2 regions of the Aminobacter sp. UC22_36 genome follow, and region 1 is predicted to be linked to the other one. Evidence: predicted binding sites of a transcription regulator. Region 1 holds the regulator's gene; the other holds the start of a gene.

What was found. Region 1 encodes HrcA, which represses chaperone genes, less so after heat shock. Its sites were predicted from a motif close to GTTAGCACTCNCNNNNNGNGAGTGCTAAC; they were not measured.
Region 2: the regulator HrcA is predicted to act here: its motif matches at 12,597-12,625, upstream of ACHMW7_RS05965 (co-chaperone GroES).

The regions. Positions count from the first base shown of each region.
Region 1 is NZ_CP171996.1:4,825,150-4,840,551, reverse strand. It holds gene rsmI (16S rRNA (cytidine(1402)-2'-O)-methyltransferase) at 1-733, opposite strand, end outside; gene ACHMW7_RS27190 (EamA family transporter) at 1,051-1,488, opposite strand; gene ACHMW7_RS27185 (GNAT family N-acetyltransferase) at 1,584-2,060, shown strand; gene ACHMW7_RS27180 (low molecular weight protein tyrosine phosphatase family protein) at 2,186-2,506, opposite strand; gene hemW (radical SAM family heme chaperone HemW) at 2,519-3,685, opposite strand; gene rdgB (RdgB/HAM1 family non-canonical purine NTP pyrophosphatase) at 3,685-4,332, opposite strand; gene ACHMW7_RS27165 (VOC family protein) at 4,332-4,742, opposite strand; gene rph (ribonuclease PH) at 4,752-5,468, opposite strand; gene hrcA (heat-inducible transcriptional repressor HrcA) at 5,618-6,688, shown strand; gene ACHMW7_RS27150 (hypothetical protein) at 6,722-6,907, opposite strand; gene ACHMW7_RS27145 (hypothetical protein) at 7,228-7,425, shown strand; gene ACHMW7_RS27140 (YiiX/YebB-like N1pC/P60 family cysteine hydrolase) at 7,438-8,235, opposite strand; gene ACHMW7_RS27135 (CHAD domain-containing protein) at 8,287-8,847, opposite strand; gene ACHMW7_RS27130 (CYTH domain-containing protein) at 9,217-9,690, opposite strand; gene ACHMW7_RS27125 (CerR family C-terminal domain-containing protein) at 9,769-10,446, shown strand; gene ACHMW7_RS27120 (HlyD family secretion protein) at 10,443-11,399, shown strand; gene ACHMW7_RS27115 (ATP-binding cassette domain-containing protein) at 11,477-12,394, shown strand; gene ACHMW7_RS27110 (ABC transporter permease) at 12,391-13,533, shown strand; gene ACHMW7_RS27105 (DUF2066 domain-containing protein) at 13,644-14,465, shown strand; gene ACHMW7_RS27100 (hypothetical protein) at 14,727-15,050, opposite strand; gene mbfA (iron exporter MbfA) at 15,225-15,402, shown strand, end outside.
Region 2 is NZ_CP171996.1:583,329-598,730, forward strand. It holds gene ACHMW7_RS05885 (thermonuclease family protein) at 1-245, opposite strand, end outside; gene ACHMW7_RS05890 (multiprotein-bridging factor 1 family protein) at 272-511, opposite strand; gene ACHMW7_RS05895 (hypothetical protein) at 556-897, shown strand; gene ACHMW7_RS05900 (hypothetical protein) at 947-1,378, shown strand; gene ACHMW7_RS05905 (hypothetical protein) at 1,381-1,812, shown strand; gene ACHMW7_RS05910 (hypothetical protein) at 1,815-2,051, shown strand; gene ACHMW7_RS05915 (hypothetical protein) at 2,598-3,173, opposite strand; gene ACHMW7_RS05920 (hypothetical protein) at 3,374-4,213, opposite strand; gene ACHMW7_RS05925 (DUF982 domain-containing protein) at 4,711-5,010, opposite strand; gene ACHMW7_RS05930 (DUF982 domain-containing protein) at 5,043-5,345, opposite strand; gene ACHMW7_RS05935 (ABC transporter permease) at 5,610-6,563, opposite strand; gene ACHMW7_RS05940 (ABC transporter ATP-binding protein) at 6,553-7,491, opposite strand; gene ACHMW7_RS05945 (NEW3 domain-containing protein) at 7,491-8,702, opposite strand; gene ACHMW7_RS05950 (Do family serine endopeptidase) at 8,723-10,057, opposite strand; gene ACHMW7_RS05955 (hypothetical protein) at 10,185-10,406, opposite strand; gene groL (chaperonin GroEL) at 10,469-12,097, opposite strand; gene ACHMW7_RS05965 (co-chaperone GroES) at 12,132-12,446, opposite strand; gene ACHMW7_RS05970 (hypothetical protein) at 12,780-13,127, shown strand; gene ACHMW7_RS05975 (usg protein) at 13,127-13,417, shown strand; gene ACHMW7_RS05980 (hypothetical protein) at 13,411-13,662, opposite strand; gene ACHMW7_RS05985 (Hsp20 family protein) at 13,908-14,375, shown strand; gene ACHMW7_RS05990 (Hsp20/alpha crystallin family protein) at 14,469-14,978, shown strand; gene ACHMW7_RS05995 (NADH dehydrogenase ubiquinone Fe-S protein 4) at 15,195-15,402, shown strand, end outside.

The sequences.
Region 1 (15,402 bases):
GTGGGGCGACGCAGATGACGACCTCGCCCTTGGGCGTGTCGGCTTCGGCATAGTGCGTGGCCAGTTCAGCCAGGGTGCCGGTGCGGATTTCTTCGAAGGTCTTGGTCAGTTCGCGCCCGATCGCCGCCTGGCGCGGGCCGAGCACGTCGGCCATGGCACCGAGCGTGTCGGCCAGCCGGCGCGGCGATTCAAAGAAGATCAGCGTGCCCGGCACGGCCTTGACCTCTTCGAGCCGCGTCCGCTTCTGCCCGTCCTTGACCGGCAGGAAACCGGCGAAGAAAAACGCATCCGACGGCAGGCCCGAGGCGGTCAGTGCGGCAAGCACCGCCGAAGCACCGGGGATCGGCACGACACGGATGCCGCGTTCCTGTGCCTGCCCTACGAGGCGGAAGCCTGGGTCCGAGACCAGCGGCGTGCCGGCATCGGAGACCAGCGCTACGCTGCGGCCGTTCTCCAGCGCTTCGATCAGCCGTGGCCCGGCTTCGCTGGCATTGTGCTCGTGATAGGCGGTCGGGCGCTGGCGGATGCCGTAGCGGTCGAGCAAAACGCGCGTCACCCGCGTGTCCTCGCAGGCGACGTGGTCGGCCCCGGCCAGCGTTTCGAGCGCGCGCAGCGTGATGTCGCCAAGATTGCCGATCGGCGTCGCCACCAGATACAGCGCCGGCACAAGCGGCCGCGCAGCGATCTCGGTCTGGCCGATGACATAGACCCGCTTGTTTTCGTTGTTCTGCACGCCGCCTCGCTTCTAGAGCATGATCCCGAAAAGTGGGAACCGGTTTTCGGATAAGATCATGCTCCAACAAGAAAATAGAGCCCCATTCCGCTTCAAGCGGAATGGCAAGGCTCTAGCCCCTAATTGGCATGGCCCGGCCTGGCTTGCAAAAGGATGTGATCGTTTTCGCCATGGCTTTGCCACAGTGCGGGAAACAAATCGCCGCCGCGGATCGGAACGAGAGCGATTCGTGAACAGAGGCAATCGTACAGGCCATGCCCCATCGTTTCGACGCCTTCATCTCCCGCCTTGACGCCGCCACCAAAGCGGCCCCACCGTCACGACCTGGTGGCGACCAGAACCGCCCCCGCCGCGATCAGCGCGACGCCGAGCCAGTTCGCCGTGCTAAGTCGCTCGCCAAGGAAAATGACGCCAAACACCGCGACAAGAACGACGCTTAGCTTGTCGATTGGCGCCACCTGCGCCGCATTTCCGAGCTTCAGCGCGCGGAAGTAGCACAGCCACGACGCGCCCGTGGCCAGCCCCGAAAGCACCAGGAACAGATAGGTCTTGCGCGAAATTTCGGCGAGCGGCTGGAATTGCCCTGTTGCGGCGATGATCGCGCCAAGCACAAGCAAGATGACAACAGTCCTGATCAGCGTGGCGAAGTCGGAATTGATGTTTTCGATGCCGACCTTGGCGAAGATCGCCGTCAGCGCCGCGAATGTGGCCGAGAGGATGGCCCAGAATTGCCAGGATTCTGCGGCTGAATTCATGTTGGCTCCCTGAAATGAAACTGTTGGCCAATGGATAGTCGGTTGCTCGCCTAGTACCACTCGCCAATCTTTGAAGTTTGGAATTGGCAGCAAGCATGATGACGAACGCCCAGCATTATTCCATCTCCGATCTGCGCGACAGGCCGGAATTCGCGGCCGACGTCGCCGATCGTATCTGGAACGCATGGTGGCGCGACGACGGCCACCAGCTCGACTTCATCCAGGGTTTGGTGGACGAGAACTTTTCCTCGACAGGGCTGCCCATGGCGCTCGTCGCCCATGAAGGCGACACCTTCTTGGGCACCGCCCACTTGATCGACAGCGATCTTGAATCGCGCCCGCAATACTCGCCGTGGGTAGCCGCGTTGTGGGTCGACGAAGCCGCACGCAAGTCAGGCGTCGGCACCGCACTTGCGCGAGCAGGGGCCGAGGCCGCGTTCAAGCAGGGTTTCGAGACCGTCTATCTCTGCGCCAAGCCACGCCTGACTGCCTACTACGAAGGCATGGGCTGGCAGAAGATCGAGGAAGATGTCGAAGGGACCAACGTGTTTTCGATGCAACGAAGGGCCTGAAACAGACTCGGCCGTCGCCCCGGGTCTCAAGTCGTTACGCGATCTTTCTTGCGGCTCGCGTCGTTTGCCGCGGCCTTGGCGGGCGAACCAATACGTTGAGCGGCTACCCGGACGTCGAGGAGATATCAGCGTAGGTGCTTCGGGACCCGTTCTTCCAGCAGCGCGATCAGTGCCGGGTCCATGAAGGCGTAGTTGTCGGGGATGTCGAGGCAGACGACACGGGCCGAGAGTGCCTTGGCGAACTTCTTCTGCAGCTTTACGCGGTGGGCCTTCTCCATCACGAAGATGATGTCGGCCCAGGCCACCAGTTCCGCCGTCAGCGGGTTCTCTGCGTCGTGGTTGGTGCCGGCGGAATCGACCTCGATGTCGCGACGGGCGGCAAACACCTGTTCGGCGGTCGGGCTGCGCAACTTGTTCTGGCTGCAGACGAAGAGCACGTTCTTCACCGCAGCTTCCGCCTAGCGCGCCAGATCGGCGACGACGGCATCGAGCACGATCATGCCTTCTGCTGTGGCGCGCAGGCGTGAGTTGCCGATCGGCGCCACCAGCCCTTCGCCCTGCAGGATCGACAGCCGCGCCGACGACAGCGACTTGCCGGAAAGCTGCTCGTAGCGGGCGAGGTCGATGCCCTCGACGAGCCTCAGGCCCATCAACAGGAACTCGTCGGCCTCTTCCGAACGGTTCAGCGTCTCGCCGCCGGTGATGCCGTGGCCGCGCTCCTCGACCAACTCGGCCCAGCGCTCGGGCAGCTTCTCGGCGATGGTGACGATGCGCGTGCCATCTTCGAGAAAACGGCCGTGCGCGCCGGGGCCAACGCCGACATACTCGCCGTAACGCCAGTAGGTCAAATTGTGCCGGCTTTCGGCGCCAGGCCTGGCGTGGTTGGAAATCTCGTAGGCCGGCAGCCCGTGGGCCGCCGTGACCTCTTGCGTAATCGAATATAGTTCAGCGGCGTGCTCGCCGTCGGGGATCTCGAATTTGCCGGCATTGTAGAGCTGGAAGAAGCGGGTGCCTTCCTCGATGGTCAGCTGGTACAGCGACAGATGGTCGACGGCATAGCCGATCGCCTGTTCAAGCTCGGCGGCCCAGGCGTCGGGCTTCTGGCTGGGGCGGGCATAGATCAGGTCGAACGACAGGCGCGGGAAGATCTCGCGCGCAAGGCCGATGGCATGCAGTGCTTCGGGAACATTGTGCAGCCGGCCGAGAAAGCGCAGGTCGGCATCGTTCAGCGCCTGTACGCCCAGCGACACGCGGTTGACGCCCGCCGCGCGATAGCCGCGGAAGCGTTCGGCCTCGACCGACGAGGGGTTCGCCTCCAGCGTGATCTCGGCATTGGCCGCAATCGTCCAATTGGCGGCGATGGCATCGAGCACGGCGCCCACAGTCTCTGGCCGCATCAGCGAGGGCGTGCCGCCGCCGAGGAACACGCTCGTCACCTCGCGCGGACCGGTGCGTGCGCGCATCGTCGCCAGTTCGGTGGCGAAGGCGCGGGCAAAACGCTCCTGGTCCACCGGCTGGTGGCGGACATGGCTGTTGAAGTCGCAGTAAGGGCATTTGGCCGCGCAAAACGGCCAGTGCACATAGACGCCGAAGCCGGGGTCGCGGCTGAGCGACGTAACCCCCATCAAGCCGAACCGAGCATGGCGCGGGCGAACTTCTGGAACGCACGCGCCCGGTGCGACAGCGCGTCGGCCTGGCCGGGCTTCCAGCCGTGCTTTTCCTCAGCACTCATCTCGCCGAAGGTCTTGTCGAACCCTTCAGGCAAAAACACCGGGTCGTAACCAAAGCCCTTTTCGCCGCGTGGTGGCCACACCAGATTGCCTTCGGCTTCGCCGCGGAAATATTCGGCATGCCCGTCAGGCCAGGCCAGGCAGATGACGGCAACGAAACGGCCGGTGCGCTGGTCGCTGGCCTTGGCGCCGCGCTCCTGCATGGCGTCTTCGGTGCGCTGCATCGCCATGGCGAAGTCGCGGGTGCCGTCCGGCCTTTCGGCCCAGTTGGCGGTGTAGACGCCAGGTGCGCCGTCGAGCACGTCGACCACCAGCCCGGAATCGTCCGACATCGCCGGCAGCCCGGTCGCGGTCGCGGCGGCCAGCGCCTTGATGTAGGCGTTTTCCTCGAAGGTCGTGCCGGTCTCGTCGGGTTCGGGCAGGCCGTATTCCTTGGCCGACTTGGCGCCGATGCCGAATGGTGCCATCAGGTCGGCGAATTCGCGCAGCTTGCCGGCATTGTGGCTGGCGATCACGATCTCGTTGTCGGCAAGCTTGCGCATCAAAGACCCCATAGTTTCGGCTCGGCGATTTCAAGCGAGTTGCCCGAGGGATCGCGAAAATAGATGGAACGACCGCCATTTGGCCATTCGAAATCGGCTTCGATGGCGATGCCTTCGCCTTCGAGCCGCCTCTTCCATTGCTCGACTCCCTCAGCCGTCGCGGCAAAGCACAGATGCCCCTGACCCGTTGTGCCATGCGGTGGCACGGGCAGCCTGGCATCGGGCTTCGGCGGCTGCAGTGTCGCTTCCGCGTAAAACAACAACAGCACGCCCTGGCCGCAGCGGAAGAACACATGCCGCCCTGGCACCTTGGCGATCCGCTCCAGCCCTATCACCTCACCATAGAACGCCTCTGCGGCGTCGAGGTTGGTGACGTAGAGCGCGGATTCAAGGATCGCCGAGGGCCGCATGGCGAAGCCTCAGCCCACCGCCATCTTCTGCAGGTCGACCAGCCGGGTGATGCCCTTGCGGGCGAGGCCCATCAGCTGCAGGAACTCTTCTTCCGAGAACGGGGTGCCTTCGGCGGTGCCCTGAATCTCGACGATGCCGCCCTTGCCGGTCATGACAAAATTGGCGTCGGTGCCGGCCGAGGAATCCTCGAGATAGTCGAGGTCGATCACCGGCTGGCCGTCATGGATGCCGCACGAAATTGCCGCGACATGATCCTTCAGCACCTTGTCGACGCTGACCATCTGGCGTGTCTCCATCCAGCGCAGGCAGTCGTAAAGCGCGATCCAGGCGCCGGTGATCGAGGCCGTGCGGGTACCGCCATCGGCCTGGATCACGTCGCAGTCGACGGTGATCTGGCGTTCGCCGAGCGCGCCCATGTCGACGACGGCGCGCAAGCTGCGGCCTATCAGGCGCTGGATTTCCAGCGTGCGGCCGCCCTGCTTGCCCGAAGAGGCCTCGCGGCGCATGCGTTCGCCGGTCGAGCGCGGCAGCATGCCGTATTCGGCTGTCACCCAGCCCTTGCCGGAATTGCGCATCCAGCCCGGCACCTTTTCTTCCAGGCTCGCCGTGCACAGGACATGGGTGTCGCCGAACTTCACCAGGCAGGAACCTTCAGCGTGCTTGGACACGTTGCGCTCGAAGGAGATGGCGCGCATTTCGTCGAATTGGCGTTTGGAGGGGCGCATACGGCTACTTTCTATAGCGAAATCGGAAATTGTTGCCGGCTTGTAGCTCCATGGCAGGACCAGCGCAAAGGAAAACCGGTTCCGCTGCAGCAGCAGTTGTGTTCGCGCTGTGGGGGTCTATATCATTTTGGACGGAGACCATGAAGCAGATGACCAAAGCGGTACCCGATCCCACGCTACAATCGCTCGACATGCGTTCGCGCGACATCTTCCGGCGCATCGTCGATTCTTATCTGCGCGACGGCGAGCCTGTGGGGTCGCGCAACCTGTCGCGCATGCTGCCCTCGTCGCTGTCGCCGGCGACCGTGCGCAACGTCATGAGCGATCTCGAGCAACTCGGGCTCGTCTACGCCCCGCACATTTCCGCCGGCCGCCTGCCGACGCAGAAGGGCCTGCGTTTCTTCGTCGATGCCTTCATGGAACTCGGCGATCTCTCGGACGATGAGCGCCGCGTGATCGAGGCTCAGGTCAAGGCTTCGGGCGAGGGCGCCACGCTGGAGCACATGCTGACCGAGGCGAGCCAGATGCTGTCGGGCATGTCGCGTGGCGCGGGCCTCGTGCTCGCCGCCAAGAACGAGGTCGCGCTCAAGCACATCGAGTTCATCCAGCTCGAACCGACCAAGGCGCTCGCCGTGCTGGTGTCGCAGAACGGCGATGTCGAAAACCGCGTCGTCGAGCTGCCGATTGGCGTCACCGTCTCCCAATTGCATGAGGCGTCCAACTTCCTCAACGCCCATATCCGTGGCCGCACTTTGGCCGAGGCCCGGATCGAGATCGCCCGCATCAAGGACGAGACCAAGGCAGCCCTCGACACGCTGTCACAGGATCTTGTCGAAAAGGGCCTCGCCGTCTGGGCCGGCGCCGAAAGCGGGCTGCCGTCGCGGCTGATCGTGCGTGGCCGCGCCAATCTGCTCGAAAACGTCACCGCCCAGGCCGACATCGAACTGCTCAAGCACCTGTTCGAGGACATGGAAACCCAGGACGGGTTGATCCAGCTTCTCGACCTCGCCGAGGAGGGCTCGGGCGTGCGCATCTTCATCGGTTCGGAAAACCGGCTGTTTTCGCTCTCCGGCTCGTCGCTGGTCGTTGCGCCCTATCGCGACAAGGATGCCCGCGTCGTCGGCGCGCTCGGCGTCATCGGCCCGACGCGGCTCAACTATGCCCGCATCGTGCCGATGGTCGACTATACGGCGCAGCTGATCTCGCGCATGCTGCGCTGAGTTGTGCGCCATCAGTTGGCGCACACTATCCTTCTACGGTCTGGGATATTCGAGCTGCTGCCGGACAAAGTCAGCGGTCGGCTGGCCATAGCGGTGCGAAATTTCCTCCAGCGTGGCGTCGAGCGCCGCGTTGCCCTGCAATTCGTTCGGCGCAAGAATTTGTCGGCCAGCGCGCGGCTTGTCGGCTGCAAGGCGCGGACCATGGCGGGAATTGGCCACCTTTACGCGAACTCGTGGCGACGGCTTGCGATCAATAGGTTCGTGACCAGGCATCCGCCGTCAGGGCGAACGCGATCTCGTCGAAGCCGGCATCTCGAAGGCCGCTTGGGCATGTCGCCGAGCGGACCCGGCTTTGGCAGCCTCGCTTCCTTGCACCGCGCCTTCCTGAGGCAGGTTGGCATCACGCCGGCAAACTATCGCCAGCGTTTTGGCGGCTTGGCCTGATTTGGTTCAGTCATGACCATCTGCCGATGTCGACTGTACGGCGCGGCTGATTTCGCGCATGCTGAGGCAAGTTGAAAACCACGGAGGACCGGACCATGGCGCTCGAACAGATCAAGGCCCAGATAGCGGTCCTGCTCCAGGAGATGGTCAACCAGCCCGAGGATTCCCACGAACTGCAGGAGCAACTGCGCGAGAAGCTGAGCGAGTTGCGCGCGCAAGGCTTGCCGCTGCCCAAGGACCTCGTCGATCTGGAAAAGCGCCTCGACGACGACTTCTCCAAACAGGACGAATGAGCTTGTGGGCGATCACGCGCCGTTGCCAGCCTGCTTCTGCTCTCCCCATGTCACTTGCCTGTAGTCGAAGCCATATTCCAGCGTCGGCTTGACGATGCGAAAATAGGGCGACAGGTCGAAGTCGCGCGGCGTGTACAGCGAGTGGTGGCGGATGTGCATGATCTCTTGGCGCATATAGGTCGATTGCGCCGAGGCACGGCCGGGCGCGCGCGTGATCTCGGGCAGGATCGGATAGCGGATCTGGTCATAGGCTTCGGCGATCATCGTCGAGCAGATGGCACGCGTCGGGTCGCCCGAGCCGAAGGCCAGCATGCGGCGGCGCCAGCGTACCGGCACCGGTGGCCGCGGGATGAAAAAGCGCAGCATGTCGGTGATGTTCTTGAGGTCGTATTTCAGGCCGAGCCGCTCGACCATGAACCTGACGACATGGTCGCGATCCTCTGGAGACAGGCCGTTGGCCCGGCAGATGCGGGTATTGTAGGTGCGGTACTTCGACAGCGGCACGGCAACGCAGCCTTCGCCGAGATTGACCTCGATCAGCCGCGGCCGTTCCGAGCCGTCTGCGGGCTCCGGCAGCGCATCGCCGATGTAAAGTGCCGAATGCGACCAGGTCGACTGGGTCAGGTACTTGATGACGGCCGAAATCCGCTGGTTGCCTTCGATCAGCAGGATGTCGCCGGGTTCCAGCGTACGGCGCAGCGTGTCCGGATCGGATGGCGTGTAGGGCTCGTAGCCTGAGGATTCGACCTGCAGCCGGGAGGCGAGCCAGCGGCCGAGGCGATCGAGCAAGGTGTCGGTCTTTTGCGTCATGACGCACAGGACGTAACATGAGGCGGGCCGGCGATGCCAGCGCTGCGGATGCTAGTCGGCTTCAGTATCCGCCATGCTTTCGCTGAGGTCGTCGCGGACGTTCTTCGCCAGCTTGCGCACCGTGCGCTTGGGCTTTTCCTCGAACAGTTCGGCGGCGTCCGCAAGGCACAGCTTGCGCAAGGCCCTTTCCGAACGTTTGAGCAACTTCACCAGATGTTTCGGCTCCGGCACGTCGAACGGCGCTTCGCCGGCCTCGATCAGCCTGCGCATGACGAACACGTCGTGCAACTCGCCCAGGCTTTCGCCAAGCGCCTCGACACGTTCGCGGCGCGGCTTGACCGGCGCCGGCCAGAGTTTGCGCAGCAGCGACAGGTGGGCGGCATGCCGCTTCACCGCCTTGCGCAGGTCGTGGAAATCGTCGGCTTCGCCGCGCTCGCGCGACTGCTGCAACGCCTTGCGTGCCCGCCGCAATGTCGCCAGCGCGCCATCGGCCAAAACGTCGGCGGCGTTCTCGGGCAGGTCGGGAAGGGAGAGTGCCTGCAGCGCTGCGAATCCCGCCTGGCATTCGGCGACGGCATCGTCGAGCACCGCGCCAAGCCCCCGCCTCGCCATAAGCACTTTGCGCGCGATGGCGCACCAGCCTGGCGCGGATCGCTGCCAGCCCGGCAGCGTTTGCGTCCTCGGCGAAATCTTCGGCCAGCCGGTCGATGGTCTCGATCAGCGCGGTCGCCTGGCGCGGGCCGGCGATCGATAGCGAGATGGCGCGATAGCGGTCGTTCTCGGCGCGGCACAGGGCCTCGTCGCCCGGTCGGACGAGATGCAGCAGCGCGCGCAGCGCCTTGAGACGCTTGCGGGCGTTGTGCAGGGCCTTTTCGGGATTGTCGCGGGCGGTGTTCAGATAGGCGGCGATCTTTTCGATCTCTTCGCCGGCAATACGACGAACCTCGCCGGTAAGCGCCAGGCGCGGATCGATGCGAAAGCTCATGCAACAGCCTCCGGGACGTCGCTGAGGGCAAGCGACGCATTGTAGTAGCGCGGATCGCTGGTGACCTCCCGGCCGATCCATGCTGGCAGTTCCGAAGCCGGGACATCTTCCGGCGTCTCGAGCTCTGCGATGACCAGCCCCCTCAATTCGCCGCCGAACACATCGATCTCATAGAGACGGCCACGATGGCTAACATGATGACGTGTCTTCTCGATGACACGGCCGATGGCGAAATCCATCATCTCCTCGGCCTCGGCGAGGGGCACCGCATATTCGAATTCGTCGCGCTCGCGGCCCCTGGAGCCGAATTTCAGCGTCAGCGTCGCCAACTCGCCATCCGAAATGCGAAGCCGCACGGACCTGCCGGTGTTCGATGCGAGATAGAACTGCCGGATGCGGATCCTGTCTTCGACAAGGCTCCGCCACTCCTGTCCGTTCACCAGGAACTTGCGCTCGATTTCCTTCGCCATCGCGCCAATAAAGCGCGGCCCGGCAGGCGGCGCAACATTTCATTTGACTTTAATCAATCGATTGATTAAATACGCTGCATGAGCAAGACACAGACCCCACAAACAAATTCCGCAGCCGACGCCACCCGGATGGCCTTGGTGATGGCAGCACTCCAGCTGTTCGGCCGCCAGGGCTTCGACGGCACCTCGACCCGCGAGATCGCGGCTCAGGCCAATGCCAACATCGGCTCCATCGCCTATCACTTCGGCGGCAAGGAAGGGCTCCGGCTCGCCGCCGCCGATTACATCGTCGAGACGATCCGGACCATTGTCGCCCAGGCCTTCGGCGGTGCCGCACAGATCCAGCGGGTGACATCAGAACAGGCCGAAGCACAGATCGACGCAACGGTCGAGCGCATGGTTGGCTTCATGGTCGCTCGTCCCGAAGCCGGCGAGATCGTGCAGTTCGTGCTGCGCGAGCTGTCGACGCCGACCGACGCGCTCGACCGCATCTACACCGGCGTCTTCGAGCCGGTGCATCGCCGGCTGTGCCAGCTTTGGGCCGCGGCCACCGGCGAAGAGGCGGAGAGTGAAAAGACCCGCATCAGCGTGTTTATGATGATCGGCCAGGTCGTCTACTTCCGCATTGCCCGCGCCGCCGTCATGCGGCGCATGGACTGGGCCGACATCGGTCCCGCCGAGGCCGCCAAGGTCATCGGTGTCGCCAAGGAAAACGTCGCGGCCATCATCGCCGCGCGAAAGGCAGGAAAGAAATGAGCATCCTTTGTTCGATTCCCTTTGCGGCGTCCTTGTTTTCGGCCTGCGCCGCCCCGGCGCCGCTCGCTGTCGGTTATGTCGAGGGCGACTATGTCCAACTTGCGCCGATCGAAGTGGCGCAGGTTGAAACCGTATCCGTGCGCCGCGGCGATCGTGTCGAAGCCGGCAAGCCGATTGTCACGCTTGAAAGCGGCGACGCCAGGATCGCAGTGACCCAGGCCGAGGCCGCCCTTGCCCAGGCCGAGGCGCAACTGGCCGATCTCAAGGTCGGCAAGCGCCCGGAAGAGATCGCAGCCCTTGAGGCAACGGTGCGCTCGGCCAAGGCCCAGTCGGACGAGGCGAGCCGCGTCCTGGTGCGGACGCAAGACCTGTTCAGGCGCGGCATCGCCACCCAGGCGCAGATGGATGAGGCAAAGACGCAGGTCGAGGTCTCGCAGGCGGCGATCGGCCTTGCCGAAGCCAACCTTGACGTTGCCGGCCTGCCGGCGCGTGAAGACGCGATCAAGGCCGCCGACAAGCAGGTCGAGCAGGCGCGATCCGCACTCGGCCAGGCCCAGTGGCGGCTGTCCAAGCGCACACTGACAGCACCTGCGGCCGGCCGCATCGACGATGTCATCCGCAATGCCGGTGACACCGCCGGCCCGTCGTCGCCGGTGCTGTCGGTGCTGCCGGACGGTGCGGTCAAGCTGACGCTGTTCATCCCCGAAAAGGCCTTTTCCTCGGTCAGGGTCGGCACCCGTCTTGCCGTGCGCTGCGACGGCTGCGCCGATGGGCTGACAGCCAAGGTCAGCTACGTCTCGCCCGACCCGGAATTCACCCCGCCGGTCATCTATTCGCTCGAGAACCGGCAGAAGCTCGTCTACCTCGTCGAGGCCCGCCCCGAAGATGCCAACTCGGCGCTGCAGCCGGGCCAGATCGTCGATGTGGCACTGCAGAAGGGAGCAGGGGAGTAAGGCAGTAGGGCAATGTCAGGTGCGTTGCTGCCCTGCCCTATTGCCCCATTCCCCTGCTCCCCTGCCTACGGCACCCAATGAACGCCATTGAAGTCACCAATCTGGTCAAGCGCTTCGGCGACAAGACCGTCGTCGATCACGTCACCATGACGGTCGCCGAGGGCGAGATCGTCGGTTTCCTCGGGCCCAACGGCTCGGGCAAAACCACAACGATCCGCATCATGTGCGGCCTGCTCACGCCTGACGAGGGCGAGGGCCAGGTGCTGGGCTACGACCTGCGCACCGACAGCCTCAAGATCAAGCGCGAAGTCGGCTACATGACGCAGAAGTTCTCGTTCTACGAGGACCTGACGATCGGCGAAAACCTCGAATTCGTCGCCCGGCTCTACAAGCTCAGGCCTGTCGAGGAGCATGTCGCCCGGACGCTCGAAGAGCTCGGCCTGACCACGCGCCGCAACCAGCTTGCCGGCACGCTGTCAGGTGGCTGGAAACAGCGCCTGGCGCTCGCCGCCTGCATCATGCACAAGCCGAAGCTGCTTTTGCTCGACGAACCCACCGCCGGTGTTGACCCCAAGGCGCGGCGTGAGTTCTGGGACGAGATCCACCGCCTGGCGCGCGGCGGGCTGACCGTTCTGGTGTCGACCCACTACATGGACGAGGCCGAGCGCTGCCACCGCATCAGCTACATCTCCTATGGCAAGATGCTGGCGTCGGGCACCGTCGAGGACGTCGTGCGCAATGCCGGGCTGACCACCTTCGTGGTGTCGGGCCCGCGCCTCGACCAGATCGCCGCAGCGCTCGAAGGCCGGCCCGGCGTCGAGCAGGTCGCCCCCTTCGGCGCCACACTTCATGTCGTCGGCTCCGACAGGCAGAAGCTTGAGGCAGCCCTTGCCGACATCGGCAGCCGCGAAGGCGTGACCGTCGAGCCGGGCGAGACCAGCCTCGAGGACGTCTTCATCCAGTTCATGGCCGCTTCCAGGGACAATATGTCATGACCGCCAACGGCTTCTTTTCCTTTGCGCGGCTCGGTGCGCTGCTGACCAAGGAATTCATCCAGATGCGGCGTGACCGCATCACCTTCGCCATGATGCTCGGCGTGCCGCTGATGCAGCTGGTGCTATTCGGCTTCGCCATCAACAGCGACCCCAAGAGCCTGCCGGCGGCACTCGTTGCCACCAGCAACGACCAATACACCCGCGCCATGGTCTCGGCGCTGCAGAACACCAACTACTACCGCTTCGACCACATCGCCGAGACATCAGCCGAGGCGGAACAACTGATGGCCAGCGGCGAGGTCGCCTTCGTCGTCACCATCCCGGCCGATTTCGGCCGCCGGGTCGCCGCCGGCGACACGCCGCAGATACTGATCGAGGCCGACGCCACCGATCCCTCGGCGTCGAGCGGTGCTGTGTCGACGCTCGGCACCGTCGCCAACCAGGCGCTGCTGAGGGCGCAAGGCATGCAGGCCGCCGCGGCCGCGACGGCCAAGGGCCAGCTCGAGGTCGTCGTCCACCGTCGCTACAACCCCGAGGGCATCTCGCAATACAACATCGTGCCTGGCCTGCTCGGCGTGATCCTGCAGATGACCATGGTGATGATGACCTCGATGGCGCTGACCCGCGAAACCGAGCGCGGCACGATGGAAAACCTGCTCGCCATGCCGGCGAGCCCGGCCGAGATCATGCTCGGCAAGGTCTTGCCCTATCTGGTCGTCGGCGCGGTGCAGGTGACGGTCGTGCTGGTCGCCTCGAAGCTGTTGTTTGCCATCCCCTTCATCGGCTCGCTGTCGCTGCTTTTGTCGGCGATCCTGGTCTTTGTGCTGGCGCTGGTGCTGCTCGGCTACACCATCTCGACGATCGCCCGCACCCAGATGCAGGCGATGCAGCTGACCTTCTTCTTCTTCCTGCCGTCGATCCTGCTGTCGGGCTTCATGTTTCCCTATCGCGGCATGCCCGGCTGGGCCCAGGCGCTGGGCGAAATCCTGCCGCTGACGCACTTCCTGCGCATCATCCGCGCCGTCATGCTGAAGGGCGCCGAATTCCCGGCCATATCAGCCGAGGTCGGCATACTCGGCCTGTTCGTCGCCATCTTCGCCGGACTTGCCCTGTTCAGGTTCCGCCGCACGCTGGACTAGTACCGGCTTGCCAGCATCGTTTTGCGCATCCGAGCAACGTCCGGTGCCGCCGCCTTTTTCATCGCTGCCTGCTCTGCTAGGTTGCACCCTCCGAAGGGAGGGTGCGGCACATGCTTCGCGGCGGAATGAGGACCGTGCTGGCAGCGGCGCTGCTGGTCGTCACATGCCTTGGCCAGGCGTTGGCATCCGAGCTCTACACGACCGGCACAATCACCAGTGGCACCGCGCCCGAACGCCGCGACATCGGCTTTGTCACCTGCCTGCGCGATGTCGTGGTCCGCATCACGGGCGACTCCAGGCTGCTCAACGCGCCGCGCCTTGCCGAACAGGTTCGACATGCCAGCGAGCTTGTCGCCAGCTACACATTTCGCGACCGTATGAGCGGCACGCCGATCCACGACGAGCAGGGCAGCTACGACCGGCCGCACGATCTCACCTGCGTTTTCGATGAGGCGAAGCTCAACGCGTTTTTGAAGTCGCTCGACCGCAAGCCATGGCTCAAGCGTCCGCGCCTTGTTGCTGTCATCGGCATTCGCGACATGAAAGGGGCCGCAAGCATGCTTGCCAGTGACAGCCTTGGCCCGCGCGATCAGGACATGCGTACCGCGCTCATCGCCGCTGCCGACAAGCTGGCATTGCCGCTCGTCCTGCCGTCGCAAGCACAAATCATGCAGTCCGGCTTGAGTGTCAGGACTTTGCCGGCAGCCGATCCGGCGCGCCTCGGCACCTTGGCCCGGATGGCCGGCGGCGAGAGGGCGCTTGTCGGCACCATCGTCTGGAACAATCGGCCGGCCGGCTGGGTTGCCGAATGGCGCATTGCCGACGAGCCACCTGCTACGCGCTGGGGTATCAGTGGCGTCGGCTTCGACGATGCCTTCCGCAACGCCGTATCAGGTGCTGCGCAAGTGCTGTCGGGGCATGCCGACCCTTAGTGGCCTCCCTCCTCTCTTGTGGAGGCGAGGAATTCAGGTTCTGCGAGGTTGGTCCCTATGAGATTGGCGTTTCCTCTCCCTCACGAAGTGGGGGAGAGGTGGCCGCGTGGCGGCCGGTGAGGGCGGATTTGGCGGCGATGGCATTGGCGGCGTGGGCGCTTCGGCTTTGCTTTGACGCCCTCCGGCCCTCCGCTATGGCTCTGGGCGTTCCTCGTTAGAAAAGCCAGATCGTTGGCATTTCTTGCCTGCGGTCAACACGCCTCACCCCAGCAGCGACCGCACCCGCTTCTCGCCGCCTGCCTTGCGCCAGGCGTTGAAGCGATGGGTCGCTGCGGCAAACGAGATCTTCATCGCCTGGGCCACCGAGTAGCGCGACTTGCCTTCGTCGAACAGGCGGTAGCAGCATTCGACGCCATCGGGCGTCAGCTTGCCGTCGCAGGTCTTGTTGTGCGGATTGGCCGGGTCGAACTGTTCCGGCTGCGGTTCGAGCATGCCCTTGAGGCGGGCAAGATCTGCTTCGATGCTGGCGATCAGCTCGAGCACGGGCTTGGGGTCGATGTGATGCGCGTGCTGCTTGGCCGCCATTGTGCAATCCTTCTATCGGGTGAGATTAGGCTATATAGCCACACATTGCCCTATAACAAGGGACGTGGCTGCACCTTCTTCGACATGCGGCAAATAGATCACGCGCAGCGCGCGCATTGACCGGCAGGCGTCAAATGCATAGTTTAGAACTATTCTAAACTGGAAGATTCGCTGATGTTGTCCCGTGTCTTCGGCTTCGGCCGCCGCGCCTTCGATTCCTTGTCCGAGCAGGAGATTCTGGCGCTTGCCATTTCATCGGAGGAAGATGACGGTCGCATCTACCGAGCCTATGCCGACGGGTTGCGCGACGAGTTTCCGCAATCGGCCAAGGTGTTCGAAGACATGGCCGAGG
Region 2 (15,402 bases), 1.1 Mb from region 1:
GACGCGGCCAGGAACTCGTCTAGGGCATTAGCGGCGGCCTGTCCGCATCTGTAGGCCTTGCCGTTGCCATCGTGGCAAACCTGCCAGCTTTCAGGAGCATCTACGCCATTGAACCGAATGCGCTCGCCGGCAATCTCTACCGTGTCGCCGTCCACAACAGACGCTCGACCCACGACGGGGCCTTGCGCAGCCGCTTGGGCGAGGCTCAGCAATAGCGCAAGCACTGCCACCGACGATTGTGACATCGTTGCCTGACGTGTCGAATAGCGCCTCATTTTGCTGACTTGGGCTGCGCCAGCCTGACGCCGGCCCCGCCACCATTCTCTGGTATGAACACCACCCCGGCCTGTTCGAATGTGAGGCCGATTAGCTTCCTATTGGCGTCCCGCATGTCGCCACCTTTTTCAAAGGCGCGAATTGAGACGGCGCTGATTGACACCCGTTCCGCTAGGTCACCCTGGGTCCAGTTCAGTAGGGCACGGGCGGCTCGACACTGCTCAGGGGAAATCATTAACTTTCCTTTTTCGCAAGTTTAGGCTTGAAACCGAAACTTACATGGGTTATGAAAAAAGCAAGTTAGCGTTCAATTCCACAAGTTACAAGCGGAGTGTTCGTGCAATGTTCTCCCGTTCACAGATACTATCGACCGCATGGGCTATGTACCGCAGGCACTTTGCCGCTCGGCCGCATCTGAAATTCAAGTTCGATCGCTCCGATTTCGGCTTCTACCTCGCCACGGCGTGGCGGAACGCAAAGGCCTCAGCGTTGTCGTTGGTAGAGCGCCGCACCGAAGCCCTCGCCAACCAGATCGAAGCCTTGAGCTTCAAGACGCTGCGGTATGACACCGCCCCAATGCGCCGGGCCTTGGAAAGCCAGATGTCCGCGTTTTCAGCCTAGGCGCACAGCGCCCAACCTTAACAAAACTCAACATCAGGGAGACAAAACAATGTCCACGCGCAAGGTGGCAGCCGCCGAAGGCATGCCCGAAATCAACCGCCGCACCGCTCTTGTTGCTGGTGCAAACCTCGCCCTCTCCACCGCCGTCCTTGGGGTGACGGTTTCCCCTTCCGAGGCCGCCGAGCCAGAACAACCTTGGGTGAAGGCCCGTAGGTTGGCCCGCGAACTCTCCGACACCCTGGCCCAATGCGATGACGGGCACACTATGGCCTACATCTACCCGGCGTCTGCAGGGTTTCACAGCAATATACTTTTTGGAGACATGGAGGGCTCTGCCGAGCACCGGCTAGAGTTTCACGCCAAGGCCTACGCCATGGCAGCGCGCGATATCGATCCCACCGCGACCTCTCTTTGGATGGGCCGAGCCGTCGACCCTGACAATCCGCAGCGCTTCAACATCGTCATCGTGCAGGAGGCCTGACCATGGCCAACAATGTCGTTGTTCTTGCCGCTGTGCGAGCCGAGCGCGTACCCGAGGCGGTCATGCCCGACAGGCTCGCAGCGTCTTGGGCTGAGGGTTGGGCTCGCGTCCAGATGTGCCACCATCAGCGCGAGGTGGCTTGGTGGCGCTATCGCCTTGCCGTCAACGTGCACGGCCTCAATAGCCTAGAGGTTATGCAGGCCAAGCGTTACCGAGTGTCGGTTGAGCGGGCATGGGAACACGAGGCCTATCAACTCCTGTTCGTTCCGGCGCCGGCCGTTCGATTTCTTCGCTGGAAAGAGCGCTTCGCCACGGGCACCCGCTGGAGCCCTCACGTAGAGGCGGCACTTATGCGCGACCGCAAAACGCACGCCGTCCGCATCGAGGGTAGCCGCAAAGCCGCAACCACCATGAGAGCAAGGAAGGGGGCCTAACAATGACCCGGCTTATTCCGCAGAGCGACATGAGCGCTGACGACCTCATGAAGTGCAGTTACCAAGCGCAGTCGATCCTATCACTTTGCATCCGGGTGGCCGACGACGCTTCGCTAGGGAAGGCCGCGCCTGCTCCCAGCGCGGACATCTCCCAAGCGCTTACGGTCGCATTGGAATTGGTCGGGGCCATGCACGACGCCCTTGAATCCCATGAGGGTCTGAAAGGCGGTGTGCAATGACCTATCGCGACAATCTCACGTCTAGCCTCGCCAATACCATGGAACTGGCCGCCGACTTGGCCACCGAGATCCATACGGCACTTGAACGGAGCGCGCTCAAATGAACATCACCCGACGTCTGCTGCTTCAGCGCGGCATGGCCGGAGCCGTTGCCGCAACTGGCGCAGCGACCGATGCAGAGCCGACCCCGCGCCAAAGGCTTGAGGCTGCGGTAGTCGAACTAAAGGCAGCCGCAACCTGCATATGGCCCACGGCGAATGACTGGATTATCAATTTAGACGGCACTCCGTCCGTCCCGCTGCTTATCACCAACTACGATCCAGACGCCAAGCCAAGGCGAGGTAGCGCCAGGGCTAGTTGGGAAGCCAAGGACCGAGGGGCGCCGAAATGAGCAACCGCCTCAATCTCCATGACGCAAACGTTCGCCGTAGTATCGAGAATGAGATCGAGCGGCTGATAGCTAAAGTCGGCCCGAATTGGCGCTGTCTTGATTTTAATCAAATGAAATCAAGCAAGTGTCATTTCGAATCCGTAATGATACTGCTCTCAAGGTGAGACGTCACCAAGTTCCACCAGTGGGTCAGCAGGGTCGACCACAATCTTTGACATATCAACGGGCGCTGACTGGCAGTGTATCAGGCCGAAGAGTCGGCTAGCCGCAAAAGGCAGGCCGGCGCCGACACTGGGAACCTGCATGCAAACGCTTACATCTGTGCCTTTTGATACCTCCCAAAAGAAAGCTGGTCTGACGACGCCCGGATCACTCCCATTGGCTGGGTTGAAATATGGGGCTTGTATCTTGAAATCTGTGATTGGCCCGCTTGCAGGAGCTGTCTGCACGGGTCGGCAATAAGCGTTATGTTGTTCGTTCTGATACACGGAATTGAGGAGCGTATAATCCAGTGACGCCTTGCATTCAAAAATGATGTTTGTGTCTACGTCTATAACCAATGTATATGACGCAAGAGAAGTGTGGGAATATTTTCCGCCTACTGCATTGTTAGCAACAATATGAATAGCAGATCCCGACACGTCTGGGATAAGTTCGAGTTTTGTTGCGGATGCTGGCAAGGCCATCAGGCTGGCAGTCACAAGTCCAGCCATCAATACAAGATTGCGCATGGGGCAGTCCCTCCGACTGTCAGATATCTTGCGCCTTGTCATGTTAATCAGCAATAGGAATCCAGGGCGACTTCTTGAGGCACCCGCCAACTTGGGCGCCACTTCCTGGCGAAGCGTCCTAAGGTTGAAGCACTCGACCGAGAAAGCACGCGGCGCGCAAAGCCAAAGGCGAGAGGCGAAGCGGTTTCGAAGCTGTCGGCTTATCTGTCTCCTTTCCATCTTTCGAAAGGGTCGATTCCGTTCTTGAGCCAATGCTGCGAGGTATGTCTCACTAAGTCATAGGGGCCTTGAGTACGGTACTCGAACGATTGAACCACATCCGGCCTACGCATGCTCTCCCACAAGTGTGCGGTCAGTGATCGGGAGGTCTTCGCCACAGCATGTTCGCGGGCAACTTCGCCATCTGAGAACTTGCCAATAAAGAGTTCAACTGCAGCCACTAGGCTGTGGGCATCGTCATGCGGAACGAAGCGGAGGTGGTCGAGTTCAAGTAATGCGCGGGCTTCCCGTTCTTCCTCAAACTTTTCTGGACTAGAAATCCATCCAATGCCGCCGATGGACACCTCCAGCGTTCCCATCTGGCACGCGTTGTAAAAAACACGGTACCGCCTGCCATACTCAGGCCCGTCGCTTAGATAATCTCTTATCTCGGTGTCTCGAAGCTCTTCGATTGCCCATGGATCAGCTATGTGCCTGTTCAACATGACCCCAAACCATTTGAAGTCGTCGAATAGAATATGGTGTGCGGGCGTAATGAACGACTTCACGCCATTTTCACAGATAGAGGAAGGAAGCTGGTGGACCGGCGCGTGGCGCTCACCATCCTCGATGGCCGCCACAATGCCTGAGTAATCTTTGTGGATGACCCGTTCTTCGACGAGATCGAGGCGATGCGCCAAGTTGTAGAGCGCAACAATCAGCAACAGGGCCACAATCGCCCAGCTGAACGTCTGGTCATCAATGCCAAACAGATCTTTCGCCCAGTAGACGATAAGAGCCCCAAACCCGATACCAGCCCATACCAGCATTTGCCGAGTCATTCAGACCGCCCCCAACGCATTTCTCAAGAATGCTCTCGGGCCTACTCGACGGCAAGACTGGACCTTCGAGTCGCTAATCCTGGGTTCCACTGTAACTAGGAAAGGCATTTCAGAATGCGCATCCCGTGGAGAAATCCAGTTCACACCGTTTCGAGCGCGAAATAGAGGGCTGCAATCCATCTAAGTGGGGAAGAAAGTGGGGATCGGCCAAGCTTTCCTTAGAAAGGAAAGCAAAATCAATTTTTTAGGATAATCCGCTGGTGGTGTGCGCAGTCTCTCGCGAACGGGCCTCAACCGACGATTAGCCTGATAGCACCCCAAATTCAGGGAATTTCGTCACGTTTCAGGTGCTTCATCGGTTCTGTGCGACGAATTGTTGAGGCAGCGCAGAGGTTTACGTCGCAATTCCCTATGAAACGGAACAGGGAATGTCTTTCAGCCTAGTAGGGAATTTCGGTATCCGTGCAGGGTAATGGTCTGAGCCGCCGCGACACCCTTCAGAGGTGCTGTCGTCTCTTGGTTGACGAGATCAAACCGGCACGGCTTGCAGCTTTCATGAAAGCCTTTCGGGCCTCTTTCGGCGCTCGCCAGCCATCAAGAGCGTCGCGGCATGCGCGATAAGCGGCTCGATACGAGCGACCGCGAGCCCAGTCAGGCCAATGCTCGTTCATAAACTCGATCGCTTCCAACGAACTTGCAACGACACGTTCGCCCCAGGGCCTCAGCGTCAGCTTAACCGGATCTGGAAAGCGCACATCGTTCATCGCTTTATCCATCAGGTTTGCTTCGCGGACCATGTTGGCACGCTCGCGCCGAGCTTGGCCGCCATTCAGTGCATTGTGGCCGCACCGAATTCGCCAATCGAAGGGGTTGGGGCTACATTTTCGGATCGTGGGGCAAGAAGGTCATGTCTCCGGGCAAAGGCGACAAACATGCCGCGGGCGGTTTCCGCTTCGATCTCACCGGCGAGCGCTGCCTTGCAGGCGTGGAAAGCAATCACATGCGCCGGATCCCTTCTTGACGGTGGCCATTCGTAAAGAACTGCGATGGCTTCAGTCACGGACTTGACCTCCGTCGGGAAACCGAGACCGACGAGGATGGTGACGGGACGTTCGAACAGGTTGTGTTCCATTGGTTTCCTCCTTTCTTCATCGGACGCTTTGGCAAGCGGTATTGTCTGTAACTCGCAGCGCTCGGATATTTCATGCACGTTGCGAAGCGGGGGCAAGGCGCTGTAGGCCTTCACCGGTGCCTCGAGCCATGCCGTCAAGGCATAGCGGATGCTCGCGACCGTCTAGCCACGTTCTTACTTCCCCGATGCAGTAGGCCGAGGCATCGGGGAGATCAGTATCCCGCCTTCGGAGGGCGCCGAGGCAATGATTAAGACGCGTCGACGTCATGCCCTGACCTCCTGGCGTTGGAAGACGACATAGGCAATGGTGAAGAGCAGGATCATTGCAGCGACCAGCCCTGAGATCTGTGGCCATACGATCAGAAGGCTCTGCATTGTGGGTAGCGGCGCGCCGACGATTGCACCCTGGACCTGATCGAAGAACAGCGGACCGACGGAACGGGCGGCTGGGTCGAGCAGCATCGCTGTCACTTCACCGTAGAGCATCTGCGGCGACAGTCTTGCAACAGCCTGCTGCGTCTCAAACTGCGTGATGACACTCATCGGGTCGAGCGGATCGATCGGAGTGAAAGCATTTGCTATCAACGGGGCGATCATTCCCCAGAACACTGTCAGCACCAGCCAGACCGACAGCGCCGCCAGCGCAGAAGTGGCGGGCGAGCGAATGACCGTTGAAAACGTGATCGCAAGCGCCAACCAGACGCCAGCGTATGCCAGTGTCACCCCCAGATATGCGATGCCGCGAACGAGGTCTCCAGCCAACGGCGGAAGGCCAAGGAAAAGGATGCCGAGGCCAACCATGAGAAGCCATAGCGTCAGCAGCGCGATCGCAATGACCAGCAGTCCACCCAGGAACTTTCCGAAGAGCACAGCGTCCCGATAGATCGGCTGCGAGAGGAGCCGACTCATGGTCCGGCGCGAGTGCTCGCCGTTGATGGCATCGAAGCCGAGCGCGATTGCCACGAGGGGCAGCAGAAAGCCGAGGAATGCAGCGAACGACGGTAGGGGCTCTTGAGCGACGGTCAACAACTTGAGGAACAGGTAGGGATCCTCAGCCGTGGTTTGGCTGATGCGACCGATCGCGCCATAAACAGCGCCGATGGCGGTGAGCAGGACAAGCAGCATGATCAGGTGCATGCGTGCGCTGGTCATGTGATCGGCCGCTTCCTTGAGGGCGATGGTCGCGACCCCTTTGAAGGGGGAGCCTTCACGCATCATGGCCAACCTCCCTGAAATAGCGAGTGTACGCCTCGTCGAGGCTTGCCTGACGCAAGTCGAGGTTCTTCAACGCTCCGCCGCCTTCAACGACGAAGCGAGCTAGTTCCGGGCGCACGTCGCGTTCCGCTTCGACCAGCCAGTGTCCATGTCGTCCCGGGACGACAGATCGTACCCCCAGCGCCATCCCGGCCGCCTTGGCGAGATCGATGCCGTCCGCCTCAACGTCTACGATGAAGGCGCCGCCACCAATTTGCGCTGCCAGCTCCTCTATCGTGCCCAGAAAGCCGATCTTGCCTTTATTGAACAGTGCGATGCGATGGCAAATCGATTGAACCACGTTGAGCATGTGCGACGACAACAAAATGGTCATGCCGTCGCGGCTCAATGCCTGGATCAGGTCGAGCAATTCCTGGGTCGACTGGGGATCGAGACCCGAAGTCGGCTCGTCGAGAATGGCAACGCTGCATTTGCGCATGAGAAGTTCTGCAATGCCAAGACGCTGCCGCATGCCACGGGAATAGGTGCCGACCTGCCGATCGGCGACCTCAATCAGTCGCACCTTTTCGAGGGCCGCGGCGATCCGTTCACGAGCAAGATCCTTTGACATGCCTGCGAGACGGGAGGTATAAGCCAGGTTCTCGCGGCCGGACATGGCATCGTAGAAACCGACGGCGTCCGGCAGGTAGCCAACCTCTCTTTTGACCTCAAGGGGCTGGCGCAGAGGGTCCTTGCCAAGGATGCGTACGCTGCCTTCACTTGGCTCGGTCAAGCCGAGCAGCATCAGGATTGTGGTTGTCTTGCCCGCGCCGTTCGGCCCGAGCAGTCCGACAACTTCTCCGGCTTCAACCGACAGATCTATTCCTGCGACCGCGGTTGCCGTGCCGTAGCGTTTGACCAGTCCAGTTGCTGTTATGACTGTGGTGTTCATCATCGCCGCCCATACCTCATCACAGCCATGCCGAGGACGAGTGCGGCCGCGGCAATGACGCCGAGCCCGGCAACGCCCCACATTGTCGATGTATTGACCGTCACGCGGAACTGCGCCGATTCCGACACGCTTCCACCGCTGGCGCGAACATTGATCATGTAGTCGCCGGCGATAGCACGCTCGGAAGGGGTGATCTTTACGTTGACTTCGCTTGTGGCGTTCGGCGCAAGCGTGCCAACGGTCTTGGGCTCGAATTCCACCTTCCAGCCAGTGGGTGGCGAGGCCGAAAGTTCGACATCCGTCGCTGGCGCAGTCCCAGTGTTGGCGAGCGTAAAGGGGAAAGTCGTTTCCTTGCCGGCAACCGCTTGGCCCGAAAGCCGTTCCTGAGGGCCGCTCAACGCGACCTCCGGTTGACCCGTCACCTCAATGCTGAGTTCTGTCGCGGCGCTGGCGCCACCACCCGCAACTTCCATGGCGATCGGATAGCTGCCAGCTGGCGCGGCGCGTGCCGGTGTGACCTCGAGCGTAATGTTTTGAGTGGCGCCGGCTTCGATTGGCAAGCCGGTGATTTCTTCCGAGCCATACCCGCGCTTAAAGCGTGTCTGGAAGCCTTCGGGGGCAGTGGCGGCCAGGTTGACCAAGCTTTCCTCGGCGCCGTTGTTGGTCACTTCGACCTTGAAGCTGAAGGTCGAGCGCGCAGTACCCCGCAGCGCCGGCAATTCCGGTTTCAGTTCCAAGCCGCCCTCGGATGCATCCGATAGTTTCACGGTAATCGGCAAATCGGCCGTTTGATTGCCGTAGCGAGCCTTGACGTCGATCGGCACGCTCGTGCCGGTCGCACCCTCCGGTGGCGTCAGCTCGAGCTTGACCTCTTCCGTGGCATTGGGCGACACAATGACGGCCCCAACCTCGCGGTTGCCACCCTTGATCGACCATTTCCAGCCATCGGGAATGCCTGACACCTCCAGCGACGCACGCTGAGGCGGCAGATTGTGGTTACGCAAAGTCAGCGGGATCGACTCGGTCTCGCCGGGTCGGATCGCCAGGTCAGGATGCGGTGTCGTCAGCCAGAAGCCGGTTAACTCTTGAGGATTTGCTGGTTGATCCTGCGCGAGCGCCGGAACCGGGATCAACGCCGCTGCAATGGCCGCTCCTGCGGCGATTATCCATCGAACAGATTTTTTCATCTCCTTCTCCCAATCGATGAACACGTTGCTCTACTCGGATGCTCCTAGCGGATAACCAGGAAGAGCTTGTTCCCACCACGAAACAGATCCAGCGCGATCGTGCCGGCGGTGTTGCGCAGTGCCGTGGCCAGTTCGACCGTGGTTGTGACCGGCTGCCGGTTGACCGCGACAATCACGTCCCCAGCTCGCAGGCCGGCACGGGCTGCGGCGCTGCCTTCGTCGACGCGGGAAACGAACACGTTTCCAGCGGCATCTTCGATTTGCGCGCCCTCCAGACGATCGGGCAGCGCCGCCGTTTTTGCTCCCTTTTCAGGTTCGATACGCACAGTGACAGACTTTCGCGCGCCGTCGCGCAGGTACTCGATGCCCACCTCCGATCCGGCGGGTGCCAGGCCAACCCGGTTTCGCAGATCGGCTGAGCCGGAGATCGGGTGCTGATCGACACTGATGATCACGTCGCCGGCCAGTAGCCCGGCTTGGGCAGCAGGCGAGCCGTCTTCGACGCTGCTGACAACGGCGCCGGAATTCTCGGTGAGTTTGAGCGCGTCTGCGAGGTCCGGCGTCAAATCCTGGATGGCGATGCCGATACGACCCCGACGCACCTCGCCATGCTCAATGAGTTGCTTCATCACAGTCGACGCCATCGCGATCGGGACAGCGAAACCAATGCCGATATTGCCGCCGGCCGGCGCGATGATGGCAGTGTTGATGCCAACCAAACGCCCGTCATGTGTCACCAATGCGCCGCCGGAATTGCCCGGATTGATCGAGGCATCAGTCTGGATAAAATCTTCGTAGCCCTCGATGTTGATGCCGCTGCGGCCAAGCGCACTGACGATACCAGCGGTAACGGTTTGGCCGAGACCAAATGGATTGCCGATCGCCACGACTGGTTCACCGACGCGCAGCGTATCGGAATCACCGAAGGAGAGGGCTGTGAGCCGGTCGCCCTTGATCCTGAGCAACGCGATGTCGGTCGCCTGATCGCTGCCGATCAATTCAGCTGTGAAGCGGCGTCGATCCTTCAGCGTCACCGTGATCTCGCTGGCGTCGGCGACGACGTGATGGTTGGTGAGGATGAACCCCTTTTCGGCGTCCACGATGACGCCCGATCCGGCGCTCAATCTGGGCTGCGCATCGGGCATGTTGAAATAGCGACGAAAGAAGGGATCATTGTAAAGCGGATTGGTCTGGGCTGCGGAGCCGGAAGTGACTGAGATGTTGACGACAGCCGGTGTCACTTCTTGCAATACATCGGGAAGAGGGCGCTCGGCGCTTGCGCTAATGACGGGCTGCGGTGCGGCTGCCAATGCGGGCGCCGGCGCCAGAACAAGAAAGACTGCCGAAAGCGCAAGATAGCTAGACCAACGCGTAGTCATTTTTCGGCCCCGAACTCTAGATTTCTCCTTTCGACGCCACCGGCTGGCCATCGGGTCTACCGTGAACGGACGATATTGTCCGTTCCTCTCATTTGCCGGCGAACGCCAGTTTCAGTTTGCGACCGCGTCAAACATCCGTTTTCGGGTTCGCTTTTCCGTCCGACAGCTGCCGCGCCGCCAAGAACATCACCGTGTACGCTGCCTTCCGCCGGTCCCAGCCTGCGGATTCAGTCATGTCGAGCACCTCGGTCAGCACCGGCTCCAGCACGGCTTTTAGATCGGCCTCATAATTCATTTCGGTCGCCGCACGTTGCGGCGGCGCAATCTTGTTGATGTTGATCGTATCCATGGCATCACCCGTCTGGGGCTGTGTCCGCGCCCGGATGGACGCGGACACAGCCTCTCTGTCTCTTAGAAGTCCATGCCACCGCCGGGCATCGCTGGCAGCGGCGCGTCCTTCTTCGGTTTCTCGGCCACCATCGCCTCGGTGGTGACCAGCAAGCCAGCGACGGACGCGGCGTCCTGAAGTGCGGTGCGCACCACCTTCACCGGATCGATGACGCCCTGTGTGTAGAGGTCGCCAAACTCGTTGGTTTGTGCGTTCCAGCCGTAGCCGAACTCGGCCTTGTCGCGCAGCTTGCCGACGATGATCGAGCCTTCGGCGCCAGCGTTTTCCGCGATCTGTCGCACTGGGGCTTCGAGGGCGCGGCGCACGATCTCAACGCCGTGTTTCTGGTCGGAGTTGTCGGCCTGGACATTGTCGAGCGCCTTTACCGCGCGCAGCAGGGCAACACCGCCGCCCGGCAGCACTCCTTCTTCAACTGCCGCCCGAGTTGCATGCATCGCGTCATCGACGCGATCCTTGCGCTCCTTCACCTCGACCTCGGTCGAGCCGCCGACGCGAATGACGGCGACACCCCCGGCGAGCTTGGCCAGGCGTTCCTGCAGCTTCTCACGATCGTAGTCCGAGGTGGTCTCCTCGATCTGAGTCTTGATCTGGGCAACACGCCCCTGGATCTCGGTCTTGGAGCCAGCGCCGTCAACGATGGTGGTGTTATCCTTCTCGACAACCACCTTCTTGGCGCGGCCGAGCATGTTCAGCGTCACGTTTTCGAGCTTGATGCCGAGATCTTCCGAGATCGCCGTGCCGCCGGTCAGAATGGCGATGTCTTCCAGCATCGCCTTGCGGCGATCGCCGAAGCCAGGCGCCTTGACGGCAACGACCTTGAGGCCGCCTCGCAACTTGTTGACGACAAGGGTAGCCAACGCCTCGCCCTCGACGTCCTCTGCGATGATCAGCAGCGGTTTGGAAGACTGGACCACCGCCTCCAGAACCGGAAGCAAAGCCTGCAGGTTGGACAGCTTCTTTTCGTGGATCAGAACATAAGGCTCTTCCAACTCGACGCGCATCTTGTCCTGGTTGGTGACGAAATAGGGGGACAGGTAACCGCGATCGAACTGCATGCCTTCGACGACTTCGAGTTCGGTTTCGGCGGTTTTTGCCTCCTCGACCGTTATCACACCCTCGTTGCCGACTTTTTGCATCGCCTCGGCCAGGAAGCGGCCAATTTCGGCGTCGCCATTGGCCGAAATCGTTCCGACTTGAGCGATTTCGTCGTTCTTGGTGACCTTGCGAGCATTGACCTTGAGTTCCGCGACCACGGCGTCGACCGCCTTGTCTATGCCACGCTTCAGGTCCATCGGGTTCATGCCGGAAGCGACAGCTTTGGCACCTTCCTTGACAATCGCCTGGGCAAGCACTGTCGCCGTTGTGGTCCCGTCGCCGGCGATGTCGCTGGTCTTGGACGCGACTTCGCGCACCATTTGCGCGCCCATGTTCTCGAATTCGTCCTCCAGCTCGATCTCCTTGGCGACGGTGACACCGTCCTTGGTGATGCGAGGGGCGCCGAACGACTTGTCGATCACAACGTTGCGGCCCTTGGGACCGAGCGTGACCTTCACAGCGTTGGCGAGAATGTCGACACCGCGCAGCATCTTCTCGCGGGCTTCGGTATGGAATTTGACTTCCTTAGCAGCCATTTTTCTTGCTCCTTCTTAAATGCCGGGTGCCACCTTAGGCGGCCTTCTTGGCCTGGGCCGCGGCATCGATCACGCCCATCACGTCGGACTCCTTCATGATCAGGAGATCCTCTCCATTGAGTCTGATCTCGGTGCCGGACCATTTGCCGAACAGGATGCGGTCGCCAACCTTGACGTCGAGCGACAGCAACTGGCCGCTGTCGTCGCGGGCGCCCGGACCAACGGCTATGACCTCGCCTTCCTGCGGCTTTTCCTTGGCAGTCTCGGGGATAATGATGCCGCCGGCCGTTTTTTCCTCGGCCTCGATGCGGCGGACCAAGATACGGTCGTGCAATGGACGGAACGTCATGTCGTTCTCCTCATGGACAAACAGATTTTTGAGGTTCCTCCGCGCCGCATCCGAAGCGGATCCGGCGCGGGGTGCGCGACCCTTTTTCGGCATCGCACGCAATCGATCTGGGTGAGGTGTATTTGAGTTTCAAGAGGTGGCTGCAAAAATTTTGGCACTCGGGCATGCCGAGTGCTAGCGCGCTGAATTCATGCAGCTATCCGCCGCGAATGCGCGATTGAGGGGGCTTGAAATTTCGTTCGAATCCTCCAAAGTTTTTGTCCGACGATGGTCCGCCTAGGACCACCGTCGAAACGTCAACCCAAAGGAGATTGTTGTAACGGAGGACCATCGATGGAACGAACCGTCCCGACGATTATCCCTTCGATCGCCCCTGAAACCACGGATCTGTCACTGGACCGTCTGCTTTTCCCGGCCCGGTTCTTCGGCCATCCCGACGATGTGGTGACGGACGATCAGCTCGACATTCAGGAAAAGCGTGCCATTCTTGCCTCCTGGGCATCGGATGCATGCGCGGTCGAATCCATACCGGCCCTGCGCAAGCCACCAGGCGTTGCGGCCCCGGTGACTTTCGATGCCGTCATGGATGCGCTTCGCCGGCTCGATGAAATTCGCGCCGACGCCGCCTCCAAATTCGACCAGGGCGGCAACCGCGAACGTCCGGAAAGATTGGACGCTTGATGGTGACCGAGAACAAGCTTGTGCTCAGCAGAGAATTCCGGTTGCAGATGGAGGGTTACGGCCTCACGACCGCGGAGATCCATTATCACCTTCCTGATTACCCGCGGTTGTTGCAACTTTTTGTCTGGCAGGAATACGACCTCGCACCGGAATTCCCGACGCTGAAAGGTTTCCTCAGCTACTGGGAACAGGAACTTGAAGGCGCGCTCCATTCAGTGCGCGTTGCCCATCACCGCCTGATCAAACCTGCGGAATGGCAAGCAGTGGACGGGGTGTTTACGATTCAGTGAGCACCAGGGCCCGGTGCGGCCGGGCCCTCTATCTCGTCATCGTCGGGCTCAATCAAGTCAATCAGTGCCGCAACCCGCGTTCCGGGAAGTGGGCGGCCTTGCCCCATCAACGCGTCGTCGCCGAAAGCCCAACCCCACGCCTCCCTGAGTTCATCGAGCGAAGCGCCGGACATGATCACTTCTGCAATCACTGTGTCGTCCACCGGTCCGAGGACCGAGACAACGTCTTCCCGCGTCATGGTCATCGCTTACCTCCATCGATTCGCCAGCGGACTAGATGGGCATTGGACGGAGCGCTTTCCAGTCGCCCCGGCCTGTGAATCCACCACCACGCCGTCAAAATGTCGGCTCGATTGCTCGCCCCTTGACGTCGAGCAAATCGCTTCCCAACTCTTAATTCGTCGGCCGCTGCAAAGGGCCGGCACGGTCAGGGAGCGCCAGGCTTCTTGGCGCTTCCTCGTACCTATGTTGCTCCAAGGAGGATGTAGCTATGAGAACAAATATGGACTTCTCCCCCTTCTACAGGTCGAGCATCGGCTTTGACCGGGTTTTCGATCTGCTCGAGAAATCCAGTTCACCGCAGGCCGACAACTGGCCGCCCTATGACATCGTCAAGCTCGGTGAAGACACCTATCGCATCGCGCTTGCTGTAGCCGGGTTCGCAGAAGACGAGCTTTCGATCACCCATGAGCCGAACCTGCTCGTCATCAACGGCTCGAAGACAGAAAATGGCGAGGTTTTGTATCTCCACCATGGACTGGCGATGAGGACCTTTGACCGTCGTTTCGAACTCGCCGACCATGTCAGTGTCATGGGTGCCAAGCTCGAGAACGGCCTGCTAATCATCGACCTCAAGAAGGAAATTCCTGAGGAGATGAAGCCGCGACGGATCGCGATTAACGCCGACGCTGACAAGAAGTCTGCGTCGAAGCGGATCGAAGGCAACGTAGCGGCATGATCTTACCTGAACCGGCCAGCGCGACACCCCATCTGGGGTGGGGTGTCGTCGTGACCTGACGAGAAAGGACAAGAAAGACGAAAGGAAACGACAATGAGTGTGCGTGACCTGATTCCATGGAACCGTGGCAATAACCAGGCTCCGACGATCTATCGCAGCGAAGACATGGATCCGTTCATGTCGCTGCATCGCAACGTCAACCGGCTGTTCGACGAGGTGTTCCGGGGATTTGACACACCGTCGGTGTTTGGCCGCATGACGCCTCGGAACGGCGCCTGGCCAAGCGTCGAATTCTCGGAGAACGACAAGGAAATCCGGGTGGTCGCGGAAATGCCCGGACTTGACGAGAACGACGTCGAGGTTCTGCTTGACGACGGTGTTCTCACACTTCGCGGCGAGAAGAAATCGGAAACCGAAGACAAGGATCGTCAGTTCAGCGAACGCTATTACGGGCGTTTCGAGCGGCGCCTTGCTCTTGGCCGCGAGGTTGATGAGGACAGGGTGGAGGCGGCATTCAAGAACGGCGTCCTCACAGTGACCCTGCCCAAGACGGAAAAGGCGCAGGCGAACGCCAAGCGCATCGCGATCAATACCACCAAGTGATGGCTGACTGGCCGGTCGGGCCCAAGGTCCCGGCCGGCATCTTCAGGCGAGGAGGAGTCGATGACGGCGCCGCTGACACCAAACGTCGAGACGGACCGCATCCTGTTGAATTGCGGGCGGACGGCGAACGTCAAGCTTCCAATGATGTTTCCCGCCAAGCGGCCACCACTGAGCGGGCAAAGTTCGGCGCGGATTTTCCGGCCTGGCCGCTGTGTCATGACCTCTGCCCGCGGCAGGGCTCAACCGTGGCGGCTGGTGTTTGAACGGCGGACGCCGCCCTTCATTGACGCTTTGATGGGCTACACCGGAGGGGATGATACGCTGACCCAGGTCACGCTTGATTTTCCGACCCAGGAAGCGGCCATAGCGTTCGCTGAAAGGCAAAACCTAGCCTATGCCGTGCTGAATTCCCCGCCAGAACGGC